Regions from separate parts of the Pantoea sp. GABEPS69 genome, predicted to be linked through region 4. Evidence: predicted binding sites of a transcription regulator. Region 4 holds the regulator's gene; each other region holds the start of a gene.
The links. Region 4 encodes PurR, which represses purine synthesis genes. Its sites were predicted from a motif close to CANGCAAACGTTTGCNTG; they were not measured.
Positions count from the first base shown of each region.

Region 1 (5,845 bases), 1.2 Mb from region 4:
ATTCGATCCCGAGGCGATGCCCAATTTTTTACAGAAGCTGGCCGATCAGAGCCGCTTCTCGTCGAAGCCGCCGGAGATCCTGCTGACGCACCCCCTGCCCGATAGCCGCCTGGCGGATGCGCGCAACCGCGCCAACCAGATGCGTCCGGTGGTGGTGCAGTCATCACAGGATTACTACATGGCGAAAGTGCGCGCGCTTGGCATGTACGCCACCGGCCGCAACCAGCTGACCGACGAACTGCTGGACAGCTATAGCCACGGCAACAGCCGCGAGCAGCAGGCGGCGCAGTACGGCAAAGCGGTGCAGTTTTTACAGGCGAAGAGTTTCGCCAACGCGAGAAAGATCATTGAGCCGCTGCTGGCGAAGCAGCCCGATAACGTCTGGTATCTCGACATCATGACCGATATCGATATCGGCCTGAATCAGCCGCAGCAGGCGATCGCCCGTCTGAATGCCGCGGGCGCGGCTAAAAACAGCCCGGTAGTGCAGCTAAACCTGGCGAATGCTTACGTCGAGGCGAAACAGCCCGCCAACGCCAGCCGCATCTTGAATCGCTATACCTGGTCGCATCCGGACGATGTCAACGGCTGGGAACTGCTGGCGCAGGCGTCGGCGCAGCAGGGACTGAATGATGAAGAGATGTCGGCGCGTGCCGAAACGCTGGCGCTTAATGGCCAGCTGGATCAGGCGATTACCACGCTGAGCAGCGCCAGCGCGCAGGTGCCGGTCGGCAGCCTGAAGCAGGCGCGCTACGACGCGCGTATCGACCAGCTTCGTCAGCTGCAAACCCGCTTCAAGCAGTATCAAAAAGGATAACCCAGCATGGTCACCATTTATCACAATCCGCGCTGCAGCAAGAGCCGCGAAACCCTGGCGCTGCTGGAGGCTAACGGCGTTCAGCCGGAGATCGTCCGCTATCTGGAGACCCCGCCGGATCGCGAGACGCTGCAAATTCTGCTGCAAAAACTCGGCATGAGCAGCGTCCGGCAGCTGATGCGCACCAAAGAGGAGCTTTATAAAACGCTGCGGCTGGAAGATGCCGACGAAGCGCAGCTGCTTGAGGCGCTGACCGTGTATCCGGCGTTGCTGGAGCGTCCGGTGGTGATCAACGGCGATCGGGCGCGCATCGGCCGGCCGCCGGAAGCGGTGCTGGAGATCCTTTAAAGCCCGAGCGTCTCTTTTACGAAAGGAATGGTGAGCTTGCGCTGCGCGCTAATCGAAGCGTGATCGAGGCGATCCAGCGTTTCGAACAGCGTGCGCATTTCGCGATCGAGGCGTTTCAGCATGAAACGGCCGACATCTTCCGGCAGCTCAAAGCCCCGCATACCGGCGCGCAGCTGCAGCGCCTGCAGCTTATCTTCGTCGCTCAACGGCTGCAGACGATAGATCTGCCCCCAGTCGAGACGCGACGCCAGATCGGGCAGGTTGAGGTTGAGCTGCCGCGGCGGCCGATCGCCAGTGATAAAGAGCCGGGTTTTGCCGGTTTCCAGAATGCGGTTATAGAGATCGAAGATCGCCATTTCCCACGCCTCTTCACCGGCGATGCACTCGATATTATCGATGCAGACCAGCGCCAGATGCTCCATGCCGTCCAGCACGTCCGGCACAAACCAGGTGCGTTTATCCAGCGGCACATAGCCGACCGCTTCGCCGCGCGCCGACATCTCCGCGCACGCCGCGTGCAGCAGATGGCTGCGGCCGCCGCCTTCGCGCGACCAGAAATAGAGATAGCTGCCGTGTTGCTGACTGAGGGCGCCTTTCAGCGCGGCAATAAGCGACGGATTTTCCCCCGGCCAAAAGCTGGCGAACGTCTCGTCGTCCGGTAAGTAAAGTGGCAGTGACAGTTGTGCCGGCGTGTTCAGAAGCACCTCAAAAGGAACAGGCAAAAAACGGGGCAAGTCTACCACAGTTTTCACCGGGTGAGGATAACGGGCGTCCCTGCCCGCGCGGGGTTTAGTGACCGCGCTTCTCTTCGGCGTCCAGCACCACTTCTTCCGGGCGCAACAGCGAGATAACGCGGAAGATCAGCGCCAGCAGCACGCCGACCAGCGTCGCCAGCGCCATGCCTTTCAGCTCCGCGGCGCCGATGTGCACTTTCGCTCCGCTGACGCCGATGATGAGGATTACCGAGGTGAGGATCAGATTTTGCGCCTTGCTGTAATCCACTTTGGATTCAATCAGCACGCGGATACCTGACGCGCCGATGACGCCATAGAGCAGCAGCGACACGCCGCCCATGACCGGCACCGGGATCGCCTGAATCGCCGCCGCCAGCTTGCCGACGCACGAGAGCAGGATCGCGATGATCGCCGCGCCGCCGATCACCCAGGTGCTATAGACGCGGGTAATCGCCATTACGCCGATATTTTCGCCGTAGGTGGTGTTCGGCGTCGAGCCGAAAAAGCCGGAAATCACGGTGGAAAGGCCGTTAGCGAACATCGAGCGATGCAGGCCGGGATCGCGGATCAGATCTTTTTTCACGATATTGGCGGTCACCACCAGATGCCCGACATGCTCGGCGATCACCACCAGCGCGGCGGGCAGAATGGTCAGCATCGCCGCCCACTCGAAGCGCGGCGTATAGAAAGCCGGCAGCGCGAACCAGGGCGCGTTGTAGACCGGCGTCCAGTCGACGATGCCCATAACAAACGAGAGCGCGTAGCCTGCCACCACGCCCACCAGAATAGGGATAATGGCGAGGAAGCCGCGGAACAGCACCGAGCCGAACACCGTCACGCCCAGCGTCACCAGCGAGATAGTCACGGTGGTGCTGTCGGGACTCGCGCCTTCTGCCGGCAGCAATCCCGCCATATTGGCCGCCACGCCCGCCAGCTCCAGACCGATAACCGCCACGATCGCGCCCATCGCCGCCGGCGGAAACATTACGTCGATCCAGCCAGTGCCGGCCTTTTTCACAATCAGCGCCACGATGCAGAACAGCACGCCGCACAGGATAAAACCTCCCAGCGCCAGTTCATAGCCGAGCGGCAAGAGCAGCAGCACAGGCGAGATAAAGGCGAAGCTGGAGCCGAGATAGGCAGGGATTTTGCCTTTGCAGATAAAAAGGTAAAGCAGCGTGCCGACGCCGTTGAACAGCAGCACCGTCGCCGGGTTGATATGAAACAGGATCGGCACCAGCACCGTTGCGCCGAACATGGCGAACAGATGTTGCAGGCTGAGCGGTATGGTTTGCAGTAGCGGCGGTCGTTCGCTGACGCCAATGGCGCGACGAGTCATCATTTATCCCCTTCAACGTTTATTTTTGCCAAAAAAAAGCCGACTCTCTGGTCGGCTGATTCAGTTACTTCGTTCCGAAAATCTTGTCGCCGGCATCGCCCAGCCCTGGAATGATATACCCCTTTTCATTCAGGCCGCGATCCACCGACGCGGTGTAGAGCTCAACGTCCGGATGCGCCTTCTCCAGCGCGGCGATGCCTTCCGGCGCGGCGACCAAAACCAGCACCTTGATGCTGCTGCAGCCCGCTTTTTTCAGCAGATCGATGGTGGCGATCATCGAGCCGCCCGTGGCCAGCATCGGGTCGACCACCAGCGCCAGGCGCTCTTCGATGTTGGAGACCAGCTTCTGGAAATAGGGCACCGGCTCCAGCGTCTCTTCGTCGCGGTAGACCCCGACCACGCTGATGCGCGCGCTTGGCACATGCTCCAGCACCCCTTCCATCATCCCCAGACCGGCGCGCAGAATCGGCACAACGGTGATTTTTTTACCTTTGATTTGATCGATTTCCACCGGACCGTTCCAGCCTTCGATGGTGACGCGCTCGGTTTCCAGGTCGGCGGTGGCTTCGTAGGTCAGCAGGCTGCCGACTTCCGACGCCAGCTCGCGGAAGCGCTTGGTACTGATATCGTGCTCACGCATCAAGCCCAGTTTATGTTTGACCAGCGGGTGTTTGACTTCCACGATCTTCATTGGTGTTCTCCCGGAATGAGTTGAGCTAAAAAAAAATCGCGGGATTATACCGCCTTTTCGCAGGCGCGCCATATGTCGTTGCGCAAAGAGGCTAAGTTTTGATCCGTCATTCAAGGATTGATGAAAATCGTCCGGCGCGCAATTTGACCAGGCAATGGGACTCGCAAACGTTTGCCTGCGCTGTTAGAATTGCCGCGCTTTTTGTTAACCACCAACCGCAATCGCGTGGGGATTCCGCAGTGACCGACAAGACCTCTCTCAGCTACAAAGACGCCGGCGTTGATATCGATGCTGGTAATGCTCTGGTTGATCGTATTAAAGGCGTGGTGAAAAAGACCCGTCGCCCGGAAGTAATGGGTGGGCTGGGCGGTTTCGGCGCCCTTTGCGCGCTGCCGCAGAAATATCGCGAGCCGGTGCTGGTCTCCGGAACCGACGGCGTCGGCACCAAGCTGCGTCTGGCGATGGATCTGAAGCGCCATGACGCTATCGGCATCGATCTGGTCGCCATGTGTGTGAACGATCTGGTGGTTCAGGGCGCGGAACCGCTGTTTTTCCTCGACTATTACGCCACCGGCAAGCTGGACGTCGAGACCGCCTCTTCCGTTATCACCGGCATCGCCGAGGGCTGTCTGCAGTCCGGCTGCGCGCTGGTAGGCGGCGAAACCGCTGAAATGCCGGGCATGTACCACGGCGAAGATTACGACGTGGCGGGATTCTGCGTCGGCGTGGTTGAGAAATCTGAAATTATCGACGGTTCAAAAGTACAGGACGGCGACGTGCTGATCGCGCTGGGCTCCAGCGGCCCGCACTCTAACGGCTATTCGCTGGTGCGCAAAATCCTCGAAGTGAGCCAGACCGATCCGCTGACGAAACAGCTGGACGGCCGCCCGCTGGCGGACCACCTTCTGGAACCGACCCGCATCTACGTGAAAAATATTCTTAGCCTGATCGAGCAGGTGGATGTGCATGCGATTGCCCATCTGACCGGCGGCGGCTTCTGGGAAAATATTCCGCGCGTGTTGCCGGATCATACCCAGGCGGTGATCGATGAGAAGAGCTGGGAATGGCCCGCTGTCTTTGACTGGCTGCAGCAGGCGGGCAACGTCAGCCGCCACGAGATGTACCGCACCTTTAACTGCGGCGTCGGCATGGTGATCGCCCTGAGCGCCGCCGAAGCCGACAAGGCGGTAGAGCTGATGCGCGCCGCGGGCGAAAAAGCCTGGCAGATCGGCGTGATCAAGGCGTCAGATGCGGAAGAGCGCGTGGTTATCAACGCATGAAAAAGCTGGTTGTACTGATCTCCGGCAACGGAAGTAATCTTCAGTCCATCCTCGACGCCTGCGCAAGCGGGCGGATTAACGGCAGCGTCGCTGCCGTTTTCAGTAATAAATCGACCGCTTACGGCCTGACGCGCGCGCGCGACGCGGGCGTGCCGGCCCATGCGCTGGCGGCGGGCGATTTCCCCGATCGCGAAGCCTTTGATCGTCAGCTGATGCGGGAGATCGACGCGTACGCGCCGGATCTGGTGGTGCTGGCGGGTTATATGCGCATCCTGAGCAGCGCCTTTGTCGCGCATTATCAGGATCGCCTGCTCAATATCCACCCTTCCCTGCTGCCGAAATACCCTGGCCTGCACACCCATCGTCAGGCGCTGGCGAACGGCGACGCCGAACACGGCACGTCGGTGCATTTCGTGACCGACGAGCTGGACGGCGGCCCGGTGATACTGCAGGCTCGCGTGCCGGTTTTCCCTGACGACAGTGAAGACGAGGTTACGGCGCGCGTGCAGCATCAGGAGCATGCGATCTATCCGCTGGTGATTAGCTGGTTTGTCGAGGGTCGGTTAGCGATGCGCGAAGGCAAGGCCTGGCTGGATAATCAGCCGCTGCCGCCGCAGGGCTACGCGTACGACTAGG
Region 1 covers NZ_CP118618.1:1,034,383-1,040,227, reverse strand. Annotated here, with positions in the region: gene PVE98_RS04910 (M48 family metallopeptidase) at 1-817, shown strand, start outside; gene arsC (arsenate reductase (glutaredoxin)) at 824-1,165, shown strand; gene hda (DnaA inactivator Hda) at 1,162-1,863, opposite strand; gene uraA (uracil permease) at 1,955-3,238, opposite strand; gene upp (uracil phosphoribosyltransferase) at 3,303-3,929, opposite strand; gene purM (phosphoribosylformylglycinamidine cyclo-ligase) at 4,169-5,209, shown strand; gene purN (phosphoribosylglycinamide formyltransferase) at 5,206-5,844, shown strand.
Region 1: the regulator PurR is predicted to act here: its motif matches at 4,090-4,107, upstream of purM (phosphoribosylformylglycinamidine cyclo-ligase).

Region 2 (5,845 bases), 1.2 Mb from region 4:
CGTCGTTCAGGATGTCGCGCAGGTTGAAACGGCCGCCGCGGCCGCCGTCGCTCACCAGCTCCGGCATGGCGTTGGAGAGGCCGCCCGCGCCCACGTCGTGAATAAACAGAATCGGGTTCTCTTCGCCCATCTGCCAGCAGCGGTCGATCACCTCCTGACAGCGGCGCTCCATTTCCGGGTTGTCGCGCTGTACGGAGGCGAAATCGAGATCGGCGTCAGACTGGCCTGACGCCATGGACGAGGCCGCGCCGCCGCCCAGACCGATATTCATCGCCGGGCCGCCCAGCACGATCAGTTTCGCGCCCAGGGTAATCTCGCCTTTCTGCACGTGATCGGCGCGGATGTTGCCGATGCCGCCCGCCAGCATGATCGGCTTATGGTAGCCGCGCAGTTCGACGCCGTTATGGCTGTTTACTCGCTCTTCATAGGTGCGGAAGTAGCCGTTCAGCGCCGGACGCCCGAATTCGTTATTGAACGCCGCGCCGCCCAGCGGGCCTTCGGTCATGATGTCCAGCGCGCTGACGATGCGCTCCGGCTTGCCGAAATCCTCTTCCCAGGGCTGTTCAAAGCCGGGAATACGCAGGTTTGACACTGAGAAACCGACCAGGCCGGCTTTCGGCTTCGCGCCGCGTCCGGTCGCGCCTTCGTCGCGGATCTCGCCGCCGGAGCCGGTCGCGGCACCGGGCCACGGCGAGATCGCCGTAGGATGGTTATGGGTTTCTACCTTCATCAGGATATGCGCCGCCTCCTGATGGTACTCATACTCGCCTTTTTGCGCGTCGGCGTAAAAGCGTCCCACTTCCGAGCCTTCCATTACCGCCGCGTTGTCTTTGTAGGCTGACAGCACGTGGTCCGGCGTGGTCTCGAAGGTGTTTTTAATCATTTTAAACAGCGATTTCGGCTGTTTTTCGCCGTCGATAATCCAGTCGGCGTTGAAAATTTTATGACGGCAGTGCTCAGAGTTGGCCTGCGCGAACATATAGAGTTCGATGTCGTTGGGGTTGCGCCCGAGGCGCTGGAAAGCCGCCAGCAGATAGTCGATTTCGTCGTCCGCCAGCGCCAGCCCCAGCGTGCGGTTCGCCTCTTCCAGCGCCTGACGGCCGTTATTCAGCACGTCGACGCTTTTCAACGGCTGCGGCTCGTGATGCGCGAACAGCGCTTCCGCCTGCGACAGATCGCTGAAAACCGTCTCCATCATGCGATCGTGCAGCAGCGCCTGAAGCGTCTGCCACTGCGCGTCGGTAAGCTGCGGCGCCTGCACGTAGAAGGCCAGACCGCGCTCCAGGCGGCGCACCTGCGGCAGATCGCAGTTGTGCGCGATATCGGTCGCTTTGGAAGACCAGGGCGAGATGGTGCCGGGACGCGGCGTTACCAGCAGCAGGCGGCCTTGCGGCGCATGTTCGGCGAGAGAAGGACCGTATTTCAGCAAGCGCTGGAGGCGCGCTTTTTCATCAGCGTTCAGCGGTGCGCTGACATCGGCAAAATGGACGTACTCGGCGTAAATGTCACTCACCGGCAGGTGAGCGTCCTGAAAGCGGGTCAGCAGTTTGTTTACACGAAATGCCGACAGGGCGGGCGAACCACGCAGAATTTCCATCATTTAATCTCTCGTCAGAGCGCCGTGCGACGCTTCAAGGGGCACAACAGCAGAAAACGGGCGGTATTATAGAGAAACACCCCGCTCGACGAAACCGTTTGCGCATAATTTCTCTGCCTGCGGAATTGCCTGAATTTTGCGCAAAACCTGCTTTATAAGTTGCTCTACGCTGCCGAGTTGCGCAAAATGCCCCTCGCTCTGGGAGTTCAAAAAAGATCAATACTGCCTTTAAAAGACAGAGGCCTTAGAGCCAGCGAGAGACAACTATTTGAAACGCCTAAAATTAAATTATCTGCTGATCGGTCTCGTCACCCTGCTGCTGGCGATGGCGTTATGGCCATCGATCCCGTGGTACGGCAACGGACAGGATGCGATTTCGCAGATAAAATCACGGGGAGTGCTGCGTATCAGTACCATCAACTCCCCGCTGACTTACTACACCATCAATAAAGCCCCGGCCGGCATGGATTACGAGCTGGCGAAGCGCTTTGCCGACTATCTGGGCGTTAAGCTCAAGGTCACGGTGCGCCCGAACCTCAGCGATCTGTTTGACGATCTCGACGACGGCAAGGCGGACCTGCTGGCGGCGGGGCTGATTTACAACGATGAAAGGCTGGCGCGCTATAAAACCGGGCCGAGCTACTACTCCGTGTCCCAGCAGCTGGTCTATCGCGTCGATAAGCCGCGCCCGAAAAATCTCGGCGATCTCAAAGGCGAGCTCAGGGTCGCTTCCGGCTCCGCCTATCTGTCGTCGCTGAAAACGGCGCGCGATAAGCAGTATCCCGATCTTAACTGGGTCATCTCCACCGATCAGGCGCCGAAAGCGCTGCTGGAGGCGGTTGCCGACGGCAAGCTCGACTACACCATTGGCGATTCCGTCACCATCGCCCTGCTGCAGCGCATCCATCCGCAGCTGGCGGTGGCGTTCGACGTCACGGATGAAGAGCCGGTCACCTGGTATGTGCCGCACAGCGACGACAGCAGCCTGAACGCCGCGATGCTCGACTTCTTTAACTCGATGGGTGAAGAAGGCGTGATGGCGCGCCTGGAGGAGAAGTATCTCGGCCACGTCGGCACCTTCGACTATGTCGATACCCGAACCTTCCTGCGCGCCATCGACGTGACGCTGCCGGAGATCAAACCGCTGTTTGAGAAGTATGCGGCCAGCATCGACTGGCGGCTGCTGGCGGCGATCTCCTATCAGGAGTCGCACTGGAATCCGCTGGCGACCTCCCCGACCGGCGTGCGCGGCATGATGATGCTGACGCGCAACACCGCCGACAGCCTGAACGTCGAGGATCGAACCGACACCGAGCAGAGCATTCGCGGCGGCAGCCTCTATCTACAGCGCATGATGGAAAAGGTGCCCGCCACCATTCCCGAAGATGAGCGCATCTGGTTCGCGCTGGCGGCCTACAACATGGGCTATGCCCATATGCTGGATGCGCGCAAGCTCACGGCGAAACAGGGCGGCAACCCCGACAGCTGGGCCGACGTCAAGCTGCGGCTGCCGATGCTGAGCCAGAAACGCTACTATGCGCAGACCACCTACGGCTATGCGCGCGGTCACGAAGCCTATAACTACGTCGAGAACATCCGTAAGTATCAGCTGAGCCTGGTGGGATATTTGCAGGAGCAGGAGAAACGCCTGGCCCAGCAGGCGGCGCAAGAGGCGGAGCTGGGCAGCGGCTATCCGGCGGTGGCGCCGGAAATCGCCATGAACTAGGCAATGTGTGAAGCGCGGCGTCGACGCCGCGTTAGTCCGTTCCGCGCTGCGCCTGACGCAGCGCTTTTTTTTGCTCGCGCCGCATGCGGAAAAAGTCGCTTAGCATCGCCGCGCACTCCTCCGCCAGCACGCCGCTCTGCAGCACCACCTGATGATTCATGCCGGGATGGCCGAGCACGTCCATAAGCGAACCCGCCGCGCCGGTTTTCTCATCGCTGGCGCCGTAGACCAGCCGTGCGATGCGGCTGTGCACCATCGCGCCGGCGCACATCACGCAGGGCTCCAGCGTCACGTAGAGCGTGGTAGCCAGCAGGCGATAATTCTCCAGCACCTTGCCGCCCTGACGCAGCGCCATCATTTCGGCGTGCGCAGTTGGGTCGTGCTGGCCGATGGGCCGGTTCCACCCTTCGCCGATAACGCGATCGCCCTGCACCAGCACCGCGCCGACCGGCACTTCGCCCTGTTCCCAGGCGATGCGCGCCAGCCGCAGCGCATGGCGCATCCAGTATTCGTCTTGAGATTGATTCACGCAGGCTCACTCCCGGCAGCAGCAAAGCGGCGCATTATAGCGATCCCGCGCGCAGAATCGAAGATGCAACCCTACTCCAGCTGCTGAAGTTCGCCGCGCGGCGTGACGCGCCAGCGGTGCTGGCAGAAAAAGAGCAGCGGGTTATCCTGCTTACTGTCGCTGTAGCCGCTATAGAGCTGCAGCGGCGTGCCGATCTGCTCTTCGAGCTGAACCACTTTCTCATGGCCGAGGCAGCGCATCGCCAGCACGCGACCGCCGAAGCCGCGCCGCATCTGGCTGGCGATCAGTTTGACGCGCGGCAGGAACGCCGAGTCGAAGTAGACCTGCTCTACCAGCGGCTGCGGCGAGCCGGTAATCAGCCAGACGTCGGCATCATCGCTACCCAGATAGTCGGTCAGGCGCTGCTGCACCACCGGAAACGCGGTCACCCGCTGGCGAAACCACTGCGCAAAGGCCGCTTCGCGCCGCAGCAGCGTGCGCTCCGAGCGGCCAAAGGTAATCGACCAGAGCAGCAGGCTCATCGGCCAGCGCGCCGCGCGCCCTTTAATCAGCAGCCCCAGCCCGACCACCGGCAACAGCGGTACCACCAGCAGCAAATTGAGCGGCTGACGCCAGAGCAAATAGCGCATGAAGGTGCCGAACATATCCTGCTGATGCAATGTGCCGTCCAGATCGAAAAACACCACGCGACGTTGTGTACCCTTGGTCAAAAAACGCTCCTTTCTGATTTGTTCGCCCTATGGTTCCTTATTGTAGCCATCAACCGCGGCAGCGGCGAAAAGGGCTATTTTTAATTCCAGTGGCTACAATGCCAGATGAATAGTTTATTCTTCAGCAGAGAGAGGCATCTTACGGCAGGCTACTTAAACGAGGACCAGGCATGAGCTCATTGCTGCGCATTCGTCAGCTCTATCCGCGTCTGGCGCTAAACGAGCGTCGGCTGGCGGACTTTCTGTTGTCACAGCCGGATCGGGCGCGCCATCTCAGCTCGCAGAAGCTGGCTGAAGAGTCGGGCGTTAGCCAGTCGAGCGTGGTGAAATTCGCGCAAAAGCTGGGCTATAAGGGCTTTCCGGCGCTCAAGCTGGCGCTGAGCGAATCGCTGGCGGATCGCGACGCCATTACCGTGCATAACCATATTCTCAGCGACGACTCGCTGAAAACCGTGGGCGAGAAGCTGCTGACCGAGAAGCTCTCCGCGATTCGCGCCACGCTCGATATCAACAGCGAAGAGAAACTGAACGCGACGCTACACCTGCTGAAAAATGCCCAGCGCATCGTGCTGGTAGGCATCGGCGCGTCAGGGCTGGTGGCGAAAGACTTTTCCTGGAAGCTGATGAAGATCGGCATTAATGCGGTGGCGGAGCAGGATATGCACGCGCTGCTCTCCAGCGTGCAGGCGATGCGTCCCGGCGACGTGCTGCTGGCGATCTCCTATACCGGCGAGCGTAAAGAGATCAACCTGGCGGCGCAGGAAGCCGCGCAGATCGGCGCGTACGTGCTGGCGTTTACCGGCTTTACGCCCAACAGCCTGCAGCAGACCGCCACGCACTGTCTCTATACCGTAGCGGAAGAACAGAGCACGCGCAGCGCCGCCATTTCGTCGACCACGGCGCAGCTGGCGCTCACAGACCTGTTGTTTATGGCGCTGGTGCAGAACGATCCAGAGCGCGCCGCCAGCCATATCCGTCACAGTGAAGCGCTGGTGAAAAAGCTGAACTAGGCGGCGAACACGAGTATAATGGCGCCGTTTTTAGCTGATCAGGTGAAATCATGGCGCTGCTGATTACCGCCAAATGCATTAATTGCGATATGTGCGAACCCGAATGCCCTAACCAGGCGATTACGCTCGGCGCGGCGATTTACGAGATCGACGCCAGCCGCTGCACCGAGTGCGTCGGGCACTACGATGCGCCGACCTGCCAGAGCGTCTGCCCTATCGATAACACTATTATTATCGATCCACAGCACATCGAATCGCGCGATGCGCTGTGGG
Region 2 covers NZ_CP118618.1:967,225-973,069, reverse strand. Annotated here, with positions in the region: gene purL (phosphoribosylformylglycinamidine synthase) at 1-1,600, opposite strand, end outside; gene mltF (membrane-bound lytic murein transglycosylase MltF) at 1,866-3,323, shown strand; gene tadA (tRNA adenosine(34) deaminase TadA) at 3,355-3,852, opposite strand; gene yfhb (phosphatidylglycerophosphatase C) at 3,924-4,562, opposite strand; gene PVE98_RS04615 (MurR/RpiR family transcriptional regulator) at 4,733-5,572, shown strand; gene PVE98_RS04610 (YfhL family 4Fe-4S dicluster ferredoxin) at 5,623-5,845, shown strand, end outside.
Region 2: the regulator PurR is predicted to act here: its motif matches at 1,685-1,702, upstream of purL (phosphoribosylformylglycinamidine synthase).

Region 3 (5,845 bases), 1.9 Mb from region 4:
ACCTGTGGGAAATTGACGCCTCGCGTGAGTGGCATGCGCTGCGCGACGTAGAGATGAGCAAGCCCAATATCGGACCGCGCACGCTGCGTCTGGCCAGCTCGCCGCGGGAGCGCAGCCTCCATCCAGAGGTATAAAAAAAGCCGCTTAAGCGGCTTTTTTTACGGGGCAATGGTGCCAACGCGGGCGAGATGAACCGATCGCAAAGACGCAAAAAACGGCATCCCTGCCAGCTCGGCCCGCGCCATCCATGGCGCGTGACGCTTTGCTCTTCGGTTCATCTCGCCCGCTTGCAGACGACTCTGCGGTTTGCGATAGAGCCCGAGCCGTCTTCTTAATGCGCGTCGATAAAGGCGATTTTCAACACGAACAGCAGCGCCACGACCACCACGCAGGGGCTGATCTCGCGCCAGCGGCCGGTGCCCAGCTTCATCACGCAGTAGGCGATAAAGCCCAGTGCGATACCTTCGGTAATCGAGAAGCTGAACGGCATCATCGCCGCGGTGACGAAAGCCGGCACCGCTTCGGTGAGATCGTCCCAGCGCACGCGCGACAGGCTGGCGGTCATCAGCACGCCGACGTAGATCAGCGCGCCCGCAGCCGCATAGCCTGGCACCATCGCCGCCAGCGGCGACAGGAACATTACCAGCAGAAAAAGCACGCCGGTCACCACCGCCATCAGGCCGGTGCGGCCGCCGATCGCCACGCCGGACGAACTCTCGATGTAAGCGGTCACTGACGAGGTACCTGCCAGCGCGCCAGTCACTGAGCTGAAGCTATCGACAAACAGCGCCTGCTTCATGCGCGGAAACGTGCCTGTCTCATCGGTCAGGCCCGCTTTGTCGGTGACGCCGATCAGGGTGCCGGAAGAGTCGAACAGGTTAACCAGCATAAAGGAGAAGATAACGCCCGCCATGCCGATATTGAACGCGCCTTTGATATCCACCTGCCCGACCACGCTGCCGATCGCAGGCGGCGTGGAGAAAAGACCGACAAATTTCACATCCCCCAGCGCCCAGCCGATAGCCGTGGTGATCACCATCGAGATCAGCACCGCCGCATGGATATTGCGCGATGCCAGAATGGCGATGATAAAGAAGCCTAGCGCGCCGAGCAGTACGCTGTGCGAGGTGAGATTGCCGACCGCAGCGATGGTATCGGGATTCGCAACGATGATGCCGGCGTTCTTCAGCCCCATCATGGCGATAAACAAACCGATACCGGCAGTGATGCCGACGCGCAGACTCAGCGGGATATTGGCGATCATCCAGTAGCGCACGCGCAGCAGCGTCAGGATCAGCAGCCCCAGCGCGCCCCAGAAAATGGCGCCCATCCCCACCTGCCACGAGTAGCCCATCGCGCCGACCACCACGAAGGCGAAAAAGGCGTTGAGCCCCATCGCCGGCGCCAGCGCCACCGGCAGATTGGCGAACAGGCCCATCAAAATACTGCCGAATGCGGCGATAAGACAGGTTGTGACGAATACCGCCTGGGTATCCATGCCTGCCACGCCAAGAATCTGCGGGTTAACAAAGACGATGTAGACCATCGTCAGGAAAGTGGTGACACCGGCGATAACTTCGGTGCGCACCGTAGTGCCATGTTCCTGCAGCTTAAAAACGCGCTGCAAAAGGCCTTGTTTACTCATGCCAACGATCCTGATGAAAAGAACTCGGCGCGTATCCTGACCGCTTTACAGCGGCAATACAATGATTTTTCGCAACCGTTTCCGGGATCGCAATCTGCGTCGATTAGGTTAAAGTGTGTGCTCTCTCGAAAACAGAAGGATAGCGACAGATGGCAGTAGAGTGCGTGTTTTTTGACTGCGACGGCACCCTGGTAGATAGCGAATTGCTCTGCACCCAGGCGTACGTCAACACCTTCGCCCGCTACGGAATTAGCTGCTCGTTACAGGAGATGTTCGAAAAGTACAAAGGCGTCCAGCTCTACGATATTATTCGCGACGTCGGAGAAACGCATCACGCCACGCTGCCGCAGGCGACGTTTGAGGCCGACTACCGCGCCGAGGTGGCGCGCCTGTTCGACGCGTCGCTGACGGAAATTCCCGGCGCGAAAGCGCTGGTAGAGAAAATAACCGTGCCGATGTGCGTCGTCTCCAACGGCACGGTAAAGAAGATGCAGCACTCGCTGGGGCTGACCGGCATGCTGCCCTGGTTTCGCGATCGCCTCTACAGCGGCTACGACATCTCGCGCTGGAAGCCCGATCCCGCGCTGATGCATTACGCCGCCGAACAGATGCAGGTGCCTGTCGAGCGCTGCATTCTGGTGGACGATTCCGAAGCGGGCGCCCGCGCCGGCATCGCGGCGGGCATCCCGGTATTTTACTACTGCGCGGACGCGCACAACCCTGAAATCGATCACCCGCTGGTGACGCGCTTTACCGATATGGCCGAGCTGCCCGCGCTGTGGCGCGCGCGCGGCTGGCAGCTGGTCGCCGACTCATCCCCCGCGATTTAACCAATCGCGCCCAGCGAATCGTCGTTACCCTGCTTTTTCGGCAGCAAAAAGAGCGTGGCGACGATATCCAGCAGGTAGATCAGCGCCAGCAGGGTAATCGCCGCGGCAAACGAAATTTTCGCCGCCAGCAGGCCAATCACCAGCGGGCCGAAACCGCCGACGCCGCGCCCGAGGTTGAACAAGACGTTCTGCGCCGTGGCGCGCGCCTGCGGCGGGAAAGTGTCGGAGATCAGCGCGCCATAGCCGCCAATCATGCCGTTGACGAACATCCCCATCAGGGCGCCGGTAAACAGCATCACGGTGGGATCGCGCAGCTGCGCGTAGATCACCACCATCGCCACAGCGCCGAACTGATAAAGCAGGAAAATTTTCCAGCGCGCAAAGCGGTCCGCCAGCACGCCGAACAGCCAGATGCCGAAGGTCATGCCGACCACGGTGACGGCGGTCCATAATCCCGATTTGGTCAGGCTAAAGCCGAAGTTAGCGGAGAGATAGCTCGGCATCCAGATCATCAGCCCGTAATAGCCGAAGTTCTGCACCGACGTCAGGATAAAGATGCCGAGGCTCGCTTTCGCGGTGGCGCGATCCTGCACCAGCATTTTCAGGCGCGCGGCGAACGACAGCGACGGCGTCAGTTTCGCCTGTCGGGTAAAGGCCTCCGGCTCGCCCATGCTGCGCCGCAGCACAAACGAGAACAGCGCGGGCAGCAGACCGACCAGAAACATGCCGCGCCAGCCGATGACGCCCAGCAGCGGCGGCGTGATAAAGGCCGCCAGCAGCACGCCAAGCTGCCAGCCGATGCCGACCCACGCCGAGGCGCGGTTGCGCTTTTCCGCCGGCCAGGCTTCGGCAATCAGCGCCATGCCGATGCCGAACTCGCCGCCCAGCCCCATGCCCGCCAGCGTGCGGTATGCCAGCAGATCCCAGTAGCCCTGCGCCACCGCGCACAGTCCGGTGAAAATCGAGAACATCAGAATGGTGACGGTGAGGATGCGAATGCGGCCAAAACGATCGCTGAGATGGCCGAACAGAATACCGCCCACCACCGCGCCAATCAGCGTCCAGGTAACCAGCGAGCCCGCCTGCGACGGATCCAGCGCCAGCGACAGGCTAATCGCCGGCAGCATAAATCCCAGGATCAGCAGATCGAATCCATCCATCGCGTAACCGCTGACCGCGGCCAGCATCGCCTTTGCAGGCGTTACGCTCTGCTTACTGCGGGAAAGAGACATGAATCAGCACCTTGATAAAGTAAAAGTGCGCCAAGTATATAAAGGAAACGGTTGCGTGGGACAGAAAAAGCGGCGGGCCGTGCGCCAGCCAGCGCACGGCGGAGAATCATCAGGAGGGTTTATTGGAGCCGTCGTCGCCGGAGAGCAGCTCATCCAGCTTATCGCCGCCGACGTGGCGGAAATCCTGACCTTTTACGAAGTAGAAGATGATTTCGCAGATGTTCTGACAACGATCGCCGATGCGCTCAATAGCGCGGGCGCAGAACAGCGCAGTCAGCACGCTCGGGATGGTGCGCGGATCTTCCATCATGTAGGTCATCAGCTGACGCACGATGCCTTCGTACTCTTTGTCGACCTTTTTGTCTTCGCGGTAGATCTGGATCGCTTCGGTCAGATCCATACGCGCGAAGGCGTCCAGCACGTCGTGCAGCATCTCTACGGTATGACGGCCCAGCGACTCCAGACTCACCAGCAGCGGCATATGCTGCTGACCAAATTTCTCCAGCGCGGTGCGGCTGATTTTTTCCGCTACGTCGCCGATACGCTCCAGCTCGGAGATGGTTTTGATAATCGCCATGACCAGACGCAGGTCGCTGGCGGTGGGCTGGCGTTTGGCGATGATGCGCACGCAGGCTTCATCGATCTCCACTTCCATCATGTTGACTTTCTGGTCGCCGTCGATCACGCGCTGCGCCAGCTCGCCGTCAAGATTGTGCATCGCGGTGATAGCGTCGGTGAGCTGCTGCTCCACCATGCCGCCCATAATCATCACCTGGGTGCGAATATGTTCCAGCTCCGCATTGAACTGACCGGAGATATGCTTGTTCAGATTGAGGTTATCCATGTTTATCTCCTGAAATCAGCCGTAGCGGCCGGTAATGTAATCTTCGGTCTGTTTCTGCGCCGGTTTGGTGAACAGCCGATCGGTATCGCTGAACTCAATTAGCTCGCCCAGATACATAAAGGCGGTATGGTCGGAACAGCGCGCCGCCTGCTGCATATTATGCGTCACGATCACCACGGTGTAGTCCTGCTTCAGCTCGGTGATCAGCTCTTCGATACGGCCGGTCGAGATCGGGTCCAGCGCCGAGCAGGGCTCGTCCAGCAGCAGCACTTCCGGGCGAATGGCGATGCCGCGCGCGATGCACAGACGCTGTTGCTGGCCGCCAGAGAGACTGTATCCGCTCTGATGCAGCTTGTCTTTGGTTTCATTCCACAGCGCCGCTTTGCTCAGCGCCCACTGCACGCGTTCATCCATATCGGCACGCGACAGTTTTTCGAACAGACGCACGCCAAAGGCGATATTGTCGTAGATCGACATCGGGAAAGGGGTCGGTTTCTGGAACACCATGCCGACGCGCGCGCGCAGCAGGGCGATATCCTGGCTAGAGGCCAGAATGTTGTCGCCATCCAGCAAAATGTCGCCTTCGGCGCGCTGATCGGGATAGAGCGAGTACATCTTGTTAAAGGTGCGCAGCAGGGTGGATTTGCCGCAGCCTGAAGGACCGATAAACGCGGTGACCTGGTTCTTCGCGATGTCCAGGTTGATGTTTTTCAGCGCGTGAAATTTGCCGTAATAGAAGTTCAGGTTACGCACCTGAATTTTACCGCTGTTGGAAGTCGCGATACTCATTGCTCGTCTCTCTTAAACGGCGCCGCGCCAGGCAGCGCCGAAGGTTAACCGTGTTTGCTCTTGGTGAAGATTACGCGCGCCAGAATATTCAGCAGCAGCACGCAGAGCGTAATAATCAGCACGCCCGCCCAGGCCAGGCTCTGCCACTCGGCAAAGGGGCTCATCGCGAACTTAAAGATGGTGACCGGCAGGTTCGCCAGCGGCTGCATCATGTCGGTGGACCAGAACTGGTTCGACAGCGCGGTAAACAGCAGCGGCGCGGTTTCGCCCGCGATACGAGCGATTGCCAGCAGCACGCCGGTCAGAATGCCCGATACCGACGCCTTCAGCGTAATCGCCGAGATCATCTTCCACTTCGGCGTGCCGAGCGCGTAGGCCGCTTCACGCATGCTGTCCGGCACCAGCCGCAGCATATTTTCGGTGGTGCGGATAACGATAGGGATCTGCAGCAGCGCCAGCGCGATGACGCCCGCCCAGCCGGAGAAGTGATGCATCTGCGCCACTA
Region 3 covers NZ_CP118618.1:4,097,048-4,102,892, reverse strand. Annotated here, with positions in the region: gene PVE98_RS19845 (4'-phosphopantetheinyl transferase superfamily protein) at 1-134, shown strand, start outside; gene PVE98_RS19840 (NCS2 family permease) at 332-1,645, opposite strand; gene yieH (6-phosphogluconate phosphatase) at 1,795-2,475, shown strand; gene PVE98_RS19830 (MFS transporter) at 2,472-3,707, opposite strand; gene phoU (phosphate signaling complex protein PhoU) at 3,817-4,551, opposite strand; gene pstB (phosphate ABC transporter ATP-binding protein PstB) at 4,567-5,340, opposite strand; gene pstA (phosphate ABC transporter permease PstA) at 5,385-5,845, opposite strand, start outside.
Region 3: the regulator PurR is predicted to act here: its motif matches at 1,714-1,731, upstream of PVE98_RS19840 (NCS2 family permease).

Region 4 (5,845 bases):
TGCGTCGGCCTTTTTTATTGCGCTGCTTTTATTCCGCTTCTTTGTGCTTTTCCGCCGTCTCTTTGATCAGCGACTGCAGTTCGCCGCGCTGAAACATTTCGACGATAATATCGCAGCCGCCGACCAGCTCGCCGTCTACCCACAGCTGCGGGAAGGTCGGCCAGTTGGCGTATTTCGGCAGCTCGGCGCGAATATCAGGGTTCTGCAGAATATCCACGTAAGCAAAGCGCTCACCGCAGGCAGAGAGCGCCTGCACCGCCTGCGCAGAGAAACCGCAGCTTGGCAGTTTCGGCGAGCCTTTCATATACAGCAGGACCGGGTTTTCTGCGATCTGGCGCTCAATTTTTTCTACAGTACTCATAATTGCCTTCCTTAATTCCCTACTTCGTGTTTGTTTATTGTAGCGACTTCGCCCCGTCCCTGAAAACGACAATTTCTCGCTTGCCAGGCGAAACCGCCATGTTTGTTAAGTTCTTTAGTAAAGATCTGGCTTTTTCTGACGATAATCAAAACTTAAGCTGTTCATAACTGGTAATAACTTTGCTGCTATAAACTGCTGAAATCGCTCATTTATGAGTCAGATGCAACCCTGTAACAGTTTAATAGAAAAATGGCTTAACTTTTGAAAAAAACCTGGCTTAGAATGGCCCCGGCGCTGATCTCCGATCAGATTTTTCTAACCTCGTTACGGCCTGTTGTCGTAACCGCTAACCCTGTAACCGGACTATGCGATTACTGATTACGCTCTTTATATTAGCTTTCGCGCAGCTGTTCATGAACATCGCTTCGGCCTCACCGCAAGCGCCGGTTAACGCCAGCCTGCACAAGGCGGAGAAAAAAAGCGCGCGCGAAGATGAGCGCCGCAAACGGCGACCGGTTAAAACCAGCGCGAAAAAAGCGCGCCCTTCTACTGCGCAAAAACTCAAACTGAAAAAGCAGAAGAAAATTGAAACGGCTAAGCTTTCCCCTTCCGCCGCCGACACCAAAAAAACCCTGAAATCTTCTCGCAAACGCTATGGCCGCCAGCGCTCGCTGAGCACCGTAAAAGCCGCTACTCTCCCGCTGCTGGATAGCGACGGCACGCCCACCATCAAAATGAGCAAGTCCCATCGCCTGCGTTACCAGAAAGCGCGCGAAACGGCGATGACCAAGCTGATGGGTCAGTTGGGCAAGCCTTATCAGTGGGGCGGTACCTCGCCGCATACCGGTTTCGACTGCAGCGGCCTCGTCTGGTACGCCTATAAAGATTTGGTAAAATTCAGAATCCCGCGCACCGCCAACGAAATGTACCACCTGCGCGACGCTGCGCCGGTGAAGCGCGAGTCGCTGGAAAAAGGCGACCTGGTCTTCTTTCGTATCAACGGCCGCGGCACCGCCGACCACGTCGGGGTTTACCTCGGCAACGGCAAATTCATTCAGTCGCCGCGCACCGGAAAAGATATCCAGATTAGCGGGCTCTCGGATGATTACTGGCAGCGTCACTATATCGGCGCGCGCCGGGTAATGACGCCGAAAACCATTCGCTAAACGCGAAAAAAAACCGGGATAATCCCGGTTTTTTTATCGCTGTCTGTTAGTGCATGACGGCGGTAAAGCTAAAGGCCACAATCATCAGCAGCGCCGCGCCGGTGGTCATTAATGCCAGTTTCAAATCGGTGCTCATTTCCTCTCCTTATCCACACAATTATCAGGGTCTTGTGCGATTTTCCCATAGTTGTCGGTAAAAATCTCGTTTTATCCCGCAAGCCTTGTTAGAATCCCCGGCTTTGTTGCGCAACTGACGCAACGCCCGTACCGTTCGTACGCAACAGCCCCTGTTTTGTCCTGCCCAGTGAGTATTTCACCGACAAAAACTGTAGCGAATTAACAGAAAACTCTCTTAGCGGACGCAAACGTTTAACATTATGCTTATCAGTGGGTTATTGATAAGTTCTGGAGTCTCTTTTTAATGGCAACAATTAAAGATGTCGCGAAGCGCGCGGGTGTTTCCACCACCACCGTTTCCCACGTGATCAATAAAACGCGCTTCGTTGCGGAAGAGACGCGCAACGCCGTCTGGCAGGCGATTCAGGAATTACACTATTCGCCCAGCGCCGTGGCGCGCAGCCTGAAGGTCAACCACACTAAAACGCTGGGGCTGCTTGCCACCTCCAGCGAAGCGCCCTATTTTGCGGAAATCATCGAAGCGGTCGAGCACCACTGCTTCGAGCGGGGCTACACCTTAATTCTTGGCAACGCCCACAACGATCTGCAAAAGCAGCGCGCCTATCTGTCGATGATGGCGCAGAAGCGCGTCGACGGCCTGCTGGTGATGTGCTCCGAGTATCCGGACGATCTGCTGAAGATGCTGGAAGAGAACCGCAATATTCCGATGGTGGTCATGGACTGGGGCGAATCGCGCGGCGATTTTACCGACACCGTGCTCGATAACGCTTTCCAGGGCGGCTATCTGGCGGGACGCTATCTGATTGAACGCGGCCATCGCGATATCGGCGCCATTCCCGGCCAGCTGGAGCGCAACACCGGCGGCGGGCGCCATGCGGGCTTTTTGCAAGCGCTGGAGGAAGCAGGCATCGCGGTGCGTCCCGAATGGATCGTACAGGGCGATTTCGAACCGGAATCGGGCTATCAGGCGATGCAGCAGATCCTGCAGCAGAAGCAGCGCCCGACGGCGATCTTTTGCGGCGGTGATATTATGGCGATGGGCGCGATCTGCGCCGCCGACGAGATGGGACTGCGCGTGCCGCAGGATATTTCGGTGATCGGCTATGACAACGTGCGCAACGCGCGCTACTTCACTCCGGCGCTGACCACCGTGCATCAGCCTAAAGCCCAGCTGGGCGAGAAGGCGCTGGAGATGCTGCTCGATCGCATCACCAGCAAACGCGAAGTGTCGCAGACCATCGAAGTGCATCCCACGCTGATTGAGCGCCGCTCGGTCGGCGACGGCCCGTTCCGCGACTACCGCCGTTAATCCTCGCTTAACCACTCCTGATTGAGCGTTTGCGCATCGCCGAGATAGCTGAGCAACCAGCTAAGCGCCGGCGATGCGCGCGCCTCCGACCAGCTCACGCAGCAGTGACTTTCCGGAAAGGGTGCAGGCAGCGTCAGCTCCGCCAGCTCGCCCTTATCCAGCAGCGGACGCGCCAGATGGCCCGGCATCATCGCCACGCATAAGCCATCCAGCACGCACGCCAGCCCCGCCTGCCAGTCCGGCACCACCAGTCGGCGCTGGTTATCCAGCGTCCAGGTCATGCGGCGCGGCAGCGCGCGCGAGGTATCCTCCAGCACCAGCGACGGCCAGACGCGCAGCGCGTCGTCGTCGAGCTGCGGCTGCTGCGTCAGCGGATGGTGGCGCGCCACGACGCAGCGCCAGTTCAGCGCGCCCATATCGCGAAAGGAAAAGCGCCCGCCGACCGGGATCGCCTGGGTGGCGCCGATCGCCACGTCGACGCGTCCGTCGGCCAGCGCGTCCCATACGCCGTTAAACACCTCATAGCTGATGTGCAGCTCCATATCGGGAAAGTGTCGATAGAAGTCGGTCACCAGCTGACGGCTGCGTGGCAGCTTCACGATGCGATCGACCGCGATGCTGAGCTGCCCGCGCCAGCCGTTGGCCAGCTGCTGGCACTGCCTGCGGGTGGCGAGCATTTTTTTGATAACCTCGCGGCCTTCGCGCACGAAATGCTCGCCAGCGGCGGTCAGCGCCACGTCGCGATGCTGCCGTTCAAACAGCGGCACCGCCAGCCATGTTTCCAGCTGGCGCACCGTATAGCTGACGGCAGAGGGCACGCGATGCAGCTCCTGCGCGGCGGCGCTAAAACTGCCGGTGCGCGCCACGGCGTCTACCACTTCAAGCGCATATTCGGACCACATGCTTTTTCCTTTCAAAAATTTTCACAGCACTCTGCAAATATTAACGTTTCACAGCGGCAGGCGCACCCTTTTACACTTTGCCGCGTTTAACCTGCCTGACGAAATATGAGATTAAAAACCATGCTGTCATCAAAAGGATTTATGCCCTACCTCGCTCTGCTCAGCATGCTGGGCTTTCTGGCGACCGATATGTATCTGCCCGCCTTCGGCGCGATGCAGATCAGCTTTAATACCTCGCCCGGCATTATCAGCGCCAGTATGAGCCTGTTCCTGGCGGGTTTCGCCATCGGTCAACTTTTCTGGGGCCCGCTTTCCGACCGCATCGGCCGCAAACCGGTTCTGCTGATGGGGCTGGGACTGTTCGCGCTCGGCTGCGCCGGCATGCTGTGGGTGGAAAATGCGGTGCTGATGCTGGCGCTGCGCTTTATTCAGGCAATCGGCGTCTGCGCTGCGGCGGTGAGCTGGCAGGCGCTGGTGGTGGATCGCTATCCGCGCGCGCGCGCCAATAAGGTGTTCGCCACCATTATGCCGCTGGTGGCGCTTTCGCCCGCGCTGGCGCCGCTGCTCGGCGCCTGGCTGATTAGCCACTTTCACTGGCGTTCGATCTTTCTGGTGCTGACGCTGACCGGCGTGGCGCTGATGCTGGTGACGCTGCGCCTGCCCGCCAGCCGCCCGACGGCAAAAGAGGCGGGCGATCAGCCCGGCTTCTTCTCGCTGCTGCGCTCCGGCGTCTATGGCGGCAACGTATTGATCTATGCCGCCTGCTCCGCCAGCTTTTTCGCCTGGCTGACCGGCTCGCCCTTTATTCTCGCCGATGCGGGCCTGACGCCGGCGGATATTGGCCTGAGCTATATTCCGCAAACTATCGCCTTCCTGCTGGGCGGATTTGGCTGCCGCGCCCTGCTCAACCGCTTTGCCGGCGCGCAGCTGCTCCCCTTGCTGCTGGCACTTTACAGCCTGAGCGTGACGACGCTCTTCGGCGTGGCGCTTACCGGAAGCCACAATCTGATCGCCCTGCTTGCGCCCTTTTGCGGCATGGCGCTGGCGAACGGCGCGATTTACCCGATCGTGGTGTCGAATGCGCTGCTGCCGTTCCCGCACGCCACCGGTAAAGCCGCGGCGCTGCAGAATACCCTGCAGCTCGGTCTTTGCTTCCTTGCCAGTCTGGCGGTCTCCGCAGGTTTACAACAGCCGCTGCTAATGACTACGCTGATTATGGTGACCACTATCGCACTGGCGATGGCGGGCTACGTCTGGCAGCGACGCGCCAGCGCACAAATGGATATTGTCCGCGTTACCACTCCCTGCCAGGATAATCACTAAGGCAACTTTTATAGTTAGCTGCCTAACAATAAGTCGTTGAATACTGACCTGGTTGAGCATATACTCGATCAGGTCAATAAATCTGCAACAAATCAATAACATAATTGTTTTATTATTAGGCGAAGCTTATCGCCCGGATGGTGTCTGCGCGCGCGTTCCCTGCTGCGTCAGACAACGAATTTCAGATCCAATCCTTTGTAAAACGTCGGATATCAGGCGCACGGAGCAATCCGTGACATTTCTCACAGGCCTTGAGAAATTGACTATTCTTTTTCTCAGGTTCAACGCGGACAGGTGATGGAGTAGCTATGAGTTCATCGTTAATAGAAGAAGTGAGCCTTGAAGAAAACCACTGGTATCGCATTGTCCACGAAATGCTGGAAAAAGCGGACATCGAAATCAACGGCAGCCGCCCCTGGGATATTCAGGTTAAACAGCCTGACTTTTTTAAGCGCGTGATTCAGGAAGGCTCACTTGGTCTTGGCGAAGCTTATATGGATGGCTGGTGGGAGTGCGAACGGCTGGATATGTTTTTTCACCGCGTGCTGAAGCATAAGCTGGACCAGCAGTTGCCGCACCACTTCAAAGATACGCTGCGCGTGGCCGCCGCGCGTCTCACCAACTTACAGTCGAAAAAACGCGCATG
Region 4 covers NZ_CP118618.1:2,207,102-2,212,946, forward strand. Annotated here, with positions in the region: gene PVE98_RS10845 (Grx4 family monothiol glutaredoxin) at 29-364, opposite strand; gene PVE98_RS10850 (C40 family peptidase) at 727-1,527, shown strand; gene PVE98_RS10855 (YnhF family membrane protein) at 1,574-1,663, opposite strand; gene purR (HTH-type transcriptional repressor PurR) at 1,949-2,974, shown strand; gene punR (DNA-binding transcriptional activator PunR) at 2,971-3,876, opposite strand; gene punC (purine nucleoside transporter PunC) at 3,997-5,199, shown strand; gene cfa (cyclopropane fatty acyl phospholipid synthase) at 5,508-5,845, shown strand, end outside.